DNA from 2 places in the Couchioplanes caeruleus genome. Region 1 is predicted to be linked to the other one. Evidence: riboswitches for the same ligand, from Rfam matches in the RefSeq annotation. Region 1 holds a riboswitch; the other holds the start of a gene.
What was found. Region 1 has a riboswitch for thiamine pyrophosphate ahead of EDD30_RS15000 (thiamine phosphate synthase). Riboswitches for the same ligand answer to the same signal wherever they lie in the genome.

Region 2: it holds a riboswitch for thiamine pyrophosphate, as region 1 does, so the genes downstream of both, EDD30_RS11615 (ECF transporter S component) here and EDD30_RS15000 (thiamine phosphate synthase) in region 1, are expected to answer to the same signal.

Annotation. Positions count from the first base shown of each region.
Region 1 is NZ_RJKL01000001.1:3,390,134-3,394,445, forward strand. Features, by position in the region: gene EDD30_RS14985 (thiazole synthase) at 1-496, opposite strand, end outside; gene thiS (sulfur carrier protein ThiS) at 498-698, opposite strand; gene thiO (glycine oxidase ThiO) at 695-1,723, opposite strand; gene EDD30_RS15000 (thiamine phosphate synthase) at 1,720-2,364, opposite strand; TPP riboswitch at 2,358-2,469, opposite strand; gene EDD30_RS15005 (ABC-F family ATP-binding cassette domain-containing protein) at 2,514-4,169, opposite strand; gene EDD30_RS15010 (class I SAM-dependent methyltransferase) at 4,201-4,312, opposite strand, start outside.
Region 2 is NZ_RJKL01000001.1:2,645,006-2,649,317, reverse strand. Features, by position in the region: gene EDD30_RS11625 (energy-coupling factor transporter transmembrane component T family protein) at 1-392, opposite strand, end outside; gene EDD30_RS11620 (ABC transporter ATP-binding protein) at 389-1,822, opposite strand; gene EDD30_RS11615 (ECF transporter S component) at 1,826-2,419, opposite strand; TPP riboswitch at 2,486-2,591, opposite strand; gene EDD30_RS11610 (alpha/beta fold hydrolase) at 2,685-3,500, shown strand; gene EDD30_RS11605 (DUF6328 family protein) at 3,555-4,100, shown strand; gene EDD30_RS11600 (hypothetical protein) at 4,078-4,312, opposite strand, start outside.

The DNA of each region.
Region 1 (4,312 bases):
GGATGAGCCGGATGTGGTGCGGGTTGCCGATACCCAGCCCGGACCCGATCGGCGCGCCCGCGGGCATGACGGCCGCACAGCCGGCGTCGGCCAGGCGGCGGGCCAGGATGGGGTCGTCGCTGGTGTACGGCAGCACCTGGAACCCGTCGCCCACCAGCCGTTCCGCCGCCCGCAGCAGCTCGACGCCGTCGGGCAGCAACGTCCGCTCGTCGCCGATCACCTCGAGTTTGATCAGATCCGTCTCGAACGCGTCCCGTGCCAGATGCGCCGCCTTGACGGCGTCCGAGGCGGTGTAGCACCCGGCCGTGTTCGGCAGCACGCGCATGCCCAGCCGGTCGAGCAGCGGCAGCAGGCCGGGCCCGGCCGCGTCGACCCGGCGCAGCGCGACCGTCACCATCTCGGTGCCGGAGGCCACGATCGCCGCCTCCAGCGCCGCCAGGCTCTCCGCGCCGCCGGTGCCGAGGATCAGCCGGGATTCGCCGAAGAGGTCCGCCATCTCAGCCTCCCTGCGCCGCGGTGAGCACCTCGACCCGGTCGCCCTCGCTGAGCCGGGCCCCGGGCCACGCGGAACGCGGCACCACCTCGCCGTTGACCGCCACCGCGACGCCGCGCCGCGCCTCCGTGAGCGCGCCGACGAGCCCCTCGACGGTGCTTTCCCCGTCGACGACGCGACCGGCACCATTGACGACGATCTTCATGCGAACCTCCCGGGCGTGAACGCTTCGAGCAGGGGATCGGGACGGCCGGTGACCACGAGGTCGGCGATGAGATCGGCGGTGACCGGCGTGAGCAGCACCCCGTTGCGGTGGTGCCCCGCGGCGACCACGATGTCGCCGCTCAGACGGCCCAGCACCGGCGCATTGTCGGGTGTGGCGGGCCGGTGCCGCACGACGGTCTCGGTGAGCTCGCACTCGGCAAGGTCCGGCACCAGCTCGGTGGCCGGCCGCAGCAGGTCCAGCACCGCTCCGGCCGTCACGGACGAGTCGGCGCGCTCCTCCTGGGTGGCACCGATGACGATCTCGCCGTCGGCGCGGGGAACCAGGTACACGTGCCGGCCGTCGACATGTCCCACCACGACGTGCCGGAGCAGCCCCGGCTCGCCGCTCAGGCGCAGCACCAGGCCCTTCACCGGCCGTACGGGAAGTCCGGTCAGGGCCGCGGTGCCCAGGCCCGCCGCGACCACGACCGGGCCCGGCGGAATCTCCGCCGTCCGGTGTGGCACCACCGCCGCACCCAGCGCGGTCCGCAGTGCGGCGACCACCCGCCGGGGGTCGACCTGCCGGTCGTCCGGGATGTGCGCGCCGCCGCGGAGCCGGGGCGAGAGGGCCGGTTCCCGCTCGCGGACGGCGCTCGGCGGCAGCCGGTGCACCGCCAGGCCGTGCTCCTCGCGATAGGCCCACAGGCGCCGCGCCTCGGCCAGGTCGTCGCCGGTCAGTGCGACCGCCAGGGTGCCCCGCGTGTCGATTCCGACGTCGATCCCCGTCTCCCGCTGCAGCTCGGCGGCGAAGCCGGGCCAGCGGGTCGACGACTCCACCATGAGCGCGGTCAGCGCCTCCTGGCCGAAGGACGTCTCCCCGGCCGGGGCCAGCATGCCCGCCGCGGCATACCAGGCGGCATCGTCGGCACCGCCGTCGTAGACGGTGACCCGCATGCCGCGCTGCCGGCAGCGCCACGCGACGGCGAGGCCCACGATCCCGCCGCCGATCACGGTCAGGTCGGTCATGCGAGGGCCTTGAGCAGCCGCTCGACGGCGTGGCCCGGATCCGCGGCCGCGGCGACCGCGCCGACGACCGCGACGGCGGCAGCCCCGGCCGCGATCAGGCCGGGGGCGGTGTCGAGGGTGACTCCGCCGATCGCCACTACCGGGGTTCCGGGCACGGCCCGGGCCACCGCGCCGATCTTCGCGGCGCCGAGCGGTGCGGGCAGCCCGGTCTTGGTGGAGCTGACGAAGGCCGGTCCCACCCCCAGGTACGTCGCGCCGGCCCGCACCGCCGACCGGGCCGCCACCTCGTCCCGGCAGGTCGCGCCGAGCACGGTGCCCGGCCCGAGCACCTTCCGGGCGGCCGCCACCGGCAGATCGTCGGCACCGACGTGCGCGCCGTCGGCACCGACGGCCAGCGCCACGTGCAGCCGGTCGTTGACCAGGCACAACACCCCGGCGGGGCGGCACTCGGCCAACACCTCGGTGGCCAGGCCGTACGCGGCCCGGTCGGTCACGTCGTCCTCGACCCGGACCTGGATCGCCAACCGGTCGACCAGGCCGAGCCGACCGGCGGCCGCCACCGCGGCGGTGACCACGGCGAGCGGGTCACGCCCGGGGCGGGCGTCGGTGATGACATGCAGACACGGGAAAACAGGGTCCACAACGCGCTCCTCCCTGCGCCGGCATGACCCGGATCAGGTTCGACGGTCGAGGGCCGCGACAGCCCCCCTCTCAGCCCGGTGCACCGGACTCCCGTGGGGTTGGTTCCGCCGCCGACACTATCGCCGCGGCGCCGCCGGAGTAAAGCCCGTCAGCGGACGTCCCAGACCGGCTCGGGCGTCTCCACGACCTCGCCGTCACCCTGGAAGAGCACGAACCGGTCGAAGCCGCGCGTGAACCAGCGGTCGTGGGTGACCGCGATCACCGTGCCCTCGAACGCCTTCAGGCCCTCCTCCAGCGCCTCCGCCGAGGCGAGGTCCAGGTTGTCCGTCGGCTCGTCGAGCAGCAGCACCGTCGCGCCCGACAGCTCCAGCAGCAGCACCAGGAAGCGGGCCTGCTGGCCGCCCGAGAGCGTGCCGAACCGCTGGTCGCCCTGTGCCGCCAGCTCGTAGCGGTTGAGCGCCTTCATCGCGCCCGCGCGGTCCATTCCGGACCGGTGGTCGTCGCCGCGCCACAGAATCTCGACCAACGTACGATCCAGCAGCTCAGGCCGGTCGTGGGTCTGCGAGAAGTGGCCGGGACGGACCCGCGCGCCGAGCCGTGCGGTGCCGTGGTGCGCCACGTGGGCCAGGGGCGCGCCGTCGACCGGCTTGTTGTCCGCCTCGGGGGCCGTGCCGCCCGCCGAGAGCAGCCGTAGGAAGTGGGACTTGCCGGTGCCGTTGGCGCCGAGCACCGCCACCCGGTCGCCGTACCAGATCTCCAGGTCGAAGGGGAAGGTCAGGTCTTCCAGCTCCAGGCCCGTGCAGACGACGGCCCGTTTTCCCGTACGCCCGCCGCGCAGGTTCATCCGCAACGACTGCTCCTTGGGCGGCAGCGGCGGCGGCCCCGCCTCCTCGAACTTGCGCAGCCGGGTCTGCGCGGCCTGGTAGCGCGAGGCCAGGCCGTCGTTGAACGCCGCCTTCTGCTTCAAGGTGAACACCAGCTCGCGCAGCTTCTCGTGTTCCTCGTCCCAGCGCCGCCGCAGCTCCAGCAGCCGCTCGTGCCGGTTGGCGCGGGCCTCGTGCCAGGAGGCGAAGCCGCCGGGGTGGGTCCACGCGCCGCCGCCCTCGACCGCCACCACCCGGGTCGCGGTCTGCGCCAGTAGCTCGCGGTCGTGCGAGACGTAGAGCACCGACTTCGACGACTCCCGCAGCCGCGCCTCGAGCCATCGCTTGCCCGGCACGTCGAGGAAGTTGTCCGGCTCGTCCAGCAGCAGCACCTCGTCGCCGCCACGCAGCAGCAGGTCGAGGGCGAAGCGCTTCTGCTGCCCGCCGGAGAGCGTCCGCACCGGCCGGCTCCGCACCTCTTCCCAGGGCTTGCCGAGGATGGCGACGGCGACGGTGTCGAAGAGCACCTCGGCGTCGTAGCCGCCCGCCTCGCCCCAGCCGGTCAGCGCGTTGGCGAACCGGAGCTGCGCCTTCTCGGAGTCGGGCGCCGACCGCAGCGCGGCGTCGGCGGTGGCCAGCGCCTGCCCGGCCTCCCGCAGGACGGGCGCGACGAGCGACAAGGCAAGATCGTCGAGGGTACGGTCGTCGCCGATCATCCCGATGAACTGGCGCATGACCCCGAGCCCGCCGGCCCGGGCGACCGTGCCGATCGGGACGGCGAGATCCCCGGCGACCATCCGCAGCAGGGTGGTCTTGCCCGCCCCGTTCGGCCCGACGAGCGCCACCTTCGCGCCCTCGCCGACCCGGAACGACACGTCGGCGAACAGCTCCCGGCCGTCCGGCAGCACGAATCCGACCCCGGAGACATCCACGTAACCCACGCGGCCATCTTCCCCGAGGAGGCGGTGCAGGTCAGTCGGTTTTTCCGGCGCTCCGGGAGACCTTGAGCACGCGGAAGCCGCGCTGGCTGGCCGTACGCGCCACGTCCCAGCCCTGGCCGGTCAGCCAGGTGTGCAGCGAGTCG
Region 2 (4,312 bases), 750 kb from region 1:
GTGGTGGCGAAGACGATGATGCCCGGCAGCGCCACCGCGAAGACCCGCAGGATCAGGCCCAGCGCGACCGTGACGACGCCGGTCGTCACGGCGAACGGGCCGAGCGCGACCAGCAGCGGGCCGGTGCGCTCGGCGGCGAACAGCACCATCGTCACGAGGATGCCGGCCGCCGCCAGGGTCAGCGGCCAGGCCCGCCGGGCGAGCACGCGCACGTGCACGCCGAAGAAGGGCAGCAGGGCCAGCTCGACGGCGAGGGCGAGCGCCGGGGTGAGCGGGTCGAGGGTGGCCATCAGCGGCAGCGAGAACAGCAGGGCCGCACCGAGCTTTGCCACCGGATTGCGGCGCGCCAAGGGTGCCGCCGTATCGGCGACCGGCTCCCCAGCGAGGGTCATGCCGGCCTGCGGTCGGGTCGGCGGTGGGGGCGGGGCGGGGCGGGGGTCAGGTCGTGGACGCGGTCGGCCAGCGAGTCGACGAACGCGTCGTCGTGGGTCACCGCCAGGATGCCGTGGCCCTCGTCGCGGAGGCCCGCCAGCAGGGCCACCAGGCCGATCCAGGTGCTGCGGTCCTGGCCGAAGGTCGGCTCGTCGAGGATGAGCAGGCGGGGTCTGGTCGCCAGGGCCGTCGCCACACTGAGGCGGCGGGCCTCACCGCCGGAGAGGGTGTACGGGTTGGCCTCCGCCAGCGCCGTCAGCCGCAGCCGGGCCAGCAGCTCGTCCACGGTGGCCGACACCTCGGCGGCCGGGCGGCGCAGGCGGCGGGGGCCGAGGGCGAGCTCGTCGGCGACCCGGGACGTGACGAACTGGTGTTCCGGTGCCTGGAAGACCGAGCCGATGCGCTGGGTCAGCATCGCCGCGCGCCAGCGGTGCGGCGGCTTCGGGTCGTCGAAGGCGGTCACCGCGCCCGAGGCCGGCGCCAGCAGTCCGCCGAGGACGAGTGCCAGGGTGGACTTGCCCGCCCCGTTGGGGCCGGTCACCGCGAGGGCCTCGCCCGCGCGGGCCTCGAGCCGTGTGGGCGGGAGGCGGTGATCGACGGTGACGGCCTCTGCCCGTACCAGAGGGTTTCCGGGAGGAGCGACGGCCCGGTGCCGGGGCAGCGGATAGCCCGGCACCCAGACCCCCTGCGCGGCCAGCGCCGGGCCGTGACCGGCGAAGACCACCTCCGGCGCGCCGTCGGCGGCGACGCCGCCGCCCGGCGCGAGCACCACCACCCGGTCGATCAGGGGCAGCGCCTGCTCGACACGGTGCTCGACGACGATCAGGGTGGTGTCGCGGCCGACGGCCCGGCCGATCGCCTCGCGGATCAGCGTGCCGCCGGCCGGGTCGAGGTTGGCGGTCGGCTCGTCGAGCAGCAGCAGGCCGGGCCGCAGGGCGAGGACGCCCGCCAGGGCCAGGCGTTGCTGCTCGCCGCCGGAGAGGGCGTGGGTCTGCCGGGTGGTCGGGTACGGGAAGCCGACCCGGTCCAGCGCGTCGCTGACCCGCGGCCAGATCTCGCCGGCGGGTACGCCCCTGTTCTCGAGTCCGAACGCCACGTCGTCGCCGCTACGGGCCATCACGAGCTGGGTCTGCGGGTCCTGGAAGAGCAGGCCGGCGCTTTCCCGGGCGTGCGGGTCCCGCCCGTCGACGGTGACCGTGCCCTCCGACTCGCCGGAGTCCTCCGGCAGCAGCCCGGCGAGCGCGGCGAGCAGGGTGCTCTTGCCCGCCCCGGACGGGCCGAGCAGCAGCACCCGCTCGCCGCTGCGGATGTGCAGGTCGACGCCGCGGAGCGCCCACGCCCGGCGCCCTGCATGGCGCCAGCCGAAGCCCCGCAGCACGACCTCCGCCATGGCTCAGACGAGGGCCCGGTCCCGGCCCGCCGCGAAGCGGTCGAGGACGCCGGTCGGCGCGAGCGCCCGGGTCAGCGCCCAACTGCCGGCGCCCGCGATCACCGTGCTGCTGACGACGGTGATCAGCGCGTACGGGATCCGGTAGTCCCACAGGTCGAGGGCGCCGTTCCAGGCGAAGAAGTCGAAGAGGGCGGCGCCCAGGCCGGCGAAGGCCCCGGCCAGCAGGGCGGCGGGCAGCTTCCACGACCGGTAGAACAGCATCGCGAAGGCGAGCTCCGCGCCGAGGCCCTGGACCATGCCCTGCGGGATGACCATCGCGCCCCACTTCTCGCCGAGCAGCGCAGAGATGATCGCGGCGACCGTCTCCGCGTAGAGGGCCGCACCCGGCTTGCGGATGATCAGTGCGGCGAGCACGGCGGGCATCAGCCAGATGCCGTAGAGCACGGCCTGCGCCGGCGGGAAGAAGGCGAACGCACCCTCGGTGACGGTCCAGAGGTGGCCCCAGGCCCAGAAGATGACGCCGAAGGTGACGGCGATGACCGAGGCGATCACGATGTCGATCGTGCGCCAGCGGTACGAATTGGTGGACTTGTTCATATATACGCCTCCCAGCGATCACCGGGAGGAGACGCACGCCACACCCGGAATCTCCCGGTGTGGCGCGGCTGGAGAAGACCGAGCTCCCTGCGCTGGCATTACCCAGATCAGGTTCGAGGGTCTGCGGGGCGACCCCGCACTCTCAGCGCCGCGCGCTCCCCTGTCGGTGAAGTTGTCCGCGACTGCCGTCGCGAACAATCTTCATGGCATGTGTTTCGATGACGCTAACACCGTACGCGGATGCCGTCAGCGCAGGAGGCGTCACATGGAGATCAAGGCCCGGGGACTCACCTTCGACGTCACGGTCTCGGGGCCGCAGGACGGTCCGCCGGTGCTCCTGCTGCACGGCTTCCCGCAGGATCACCGGGAGTTCGATCTCATCCTGCCGCGACTGCACGGTGCCGGGCTGCGGACGTACGCCCTGGACCAGCGCGGGTACTCGCCGGGGGCGCGTCCCGGCGCGGTCGCCGAATACCGGCTGCGGGAGCCGGAGGCCGACGCGGTGGCGGTGCTCGACGCGCTCGGTCTGGACCAGGTGCACGTCATCGGCCACGACTGGGGTGCCCAGGTGGCGTGGGTGCTGGGCGCCCGCCATCCCGGCCGGGTCCGTACGCTCACCGCGGTCTCCGTACCGCACCCGCGCGGGATCGCCGTGGCGTTGCGCAACCAGCCGTCGCAGCGGCTGCGGTTCGCGTACATGAAGGTCTTCCAGTCGCGGATCGCCGAGCGGCTGTTGCTGGCGCGGGACGGCGCCGTCCTGAAGGGGATGATGCGCGACATCGGTCCGCGCGCCGCGATGTACGCCGGGGCGATGGCCGAGCCGGGCCGGCTCACCGGGGCGCTCAACTGGTACCGGGCGCTCTCCCGCGGTGAGCTGGCCGACGTCGGCAAGGTCACCGTGCCCACCACGTACGTCTGGGGCGACGGTGACCCGGCCGTCGGGCGCGCCGCCGCACTGGCGACGCGGACCTGGGTGGAGGCGGACTACCGCCTGGTCGTCCTGCGGGGAATCGGGCACTGGGTGCCGGAAGAGGCGCCGCAGGCTCTGGCCGAGGTGGCGCTCGCACGCATCGGTGTTTGACGCTCTTCCCGAGCGGGCATCCGGTGCGCCAGTCGACGGACAGGAGTCACCCGGATGGCCGACGAGAAGCCGCGGATGAAACACGAGACGGAGAAGCAGCGCTGGGACCGCAACTTCGCGGACCTGCTGCAGGAGTTGCGCGTCGCGCAGACCGGCGTGCAGATCCTCTTCGCGTTCCTGCTGACGCTGCCGTTCAGCAACGGCTTCCCGAAGGTGAGCGAGTTCCAGAAGGACACCTACATCGTCGCGCTCATCTCGGCGGCGTTCGCCACCGCGATGATCATCTCGCCGGTCGCCTTCCACCGGGCGCTGTTCCGGCAGGGCCGCAAGCCGGAGCTCGTCCGGTACGCACACCACATGGCGACCGGCGGCCTCGCCTTCATGCTGGTCTCGATGGTCAGCAGCGTCCTGCTCATCACCGACTACCTGTTGAACTTCTGGGTGGCGATCGTCCTCACCGCGGTCACCGCCGCCTACTTCCTGACCTTCTGGGCGGCCATCCCGTTCGCCAAGCGCAACTGGCTCGACGAGGACGCCGAGGAGGAGGACGAGGAGTTCGCGCGGGACGCCGCGGAGCCTAACGCCGCCGGGCGGGCCTGAGCCCGAGCTCGCGCAGCTCCAGCGCGGCCAGCGCGTCGACCGCGGCGGCGTCGCCGCTGCGCCACGCGCCCGCGATGTCCGGACCCAGCTTCGTCAGCTCGTCGAGGGGGCGGCCGGCGAGTGCCCGCAGCGCCAGCAGGTCACGGCCGGCCGGCTCGTCGCGGACCCGGGCGGCGACCCCGGCGCGGCGCATCCAGCGCAGCCGCAGCGGC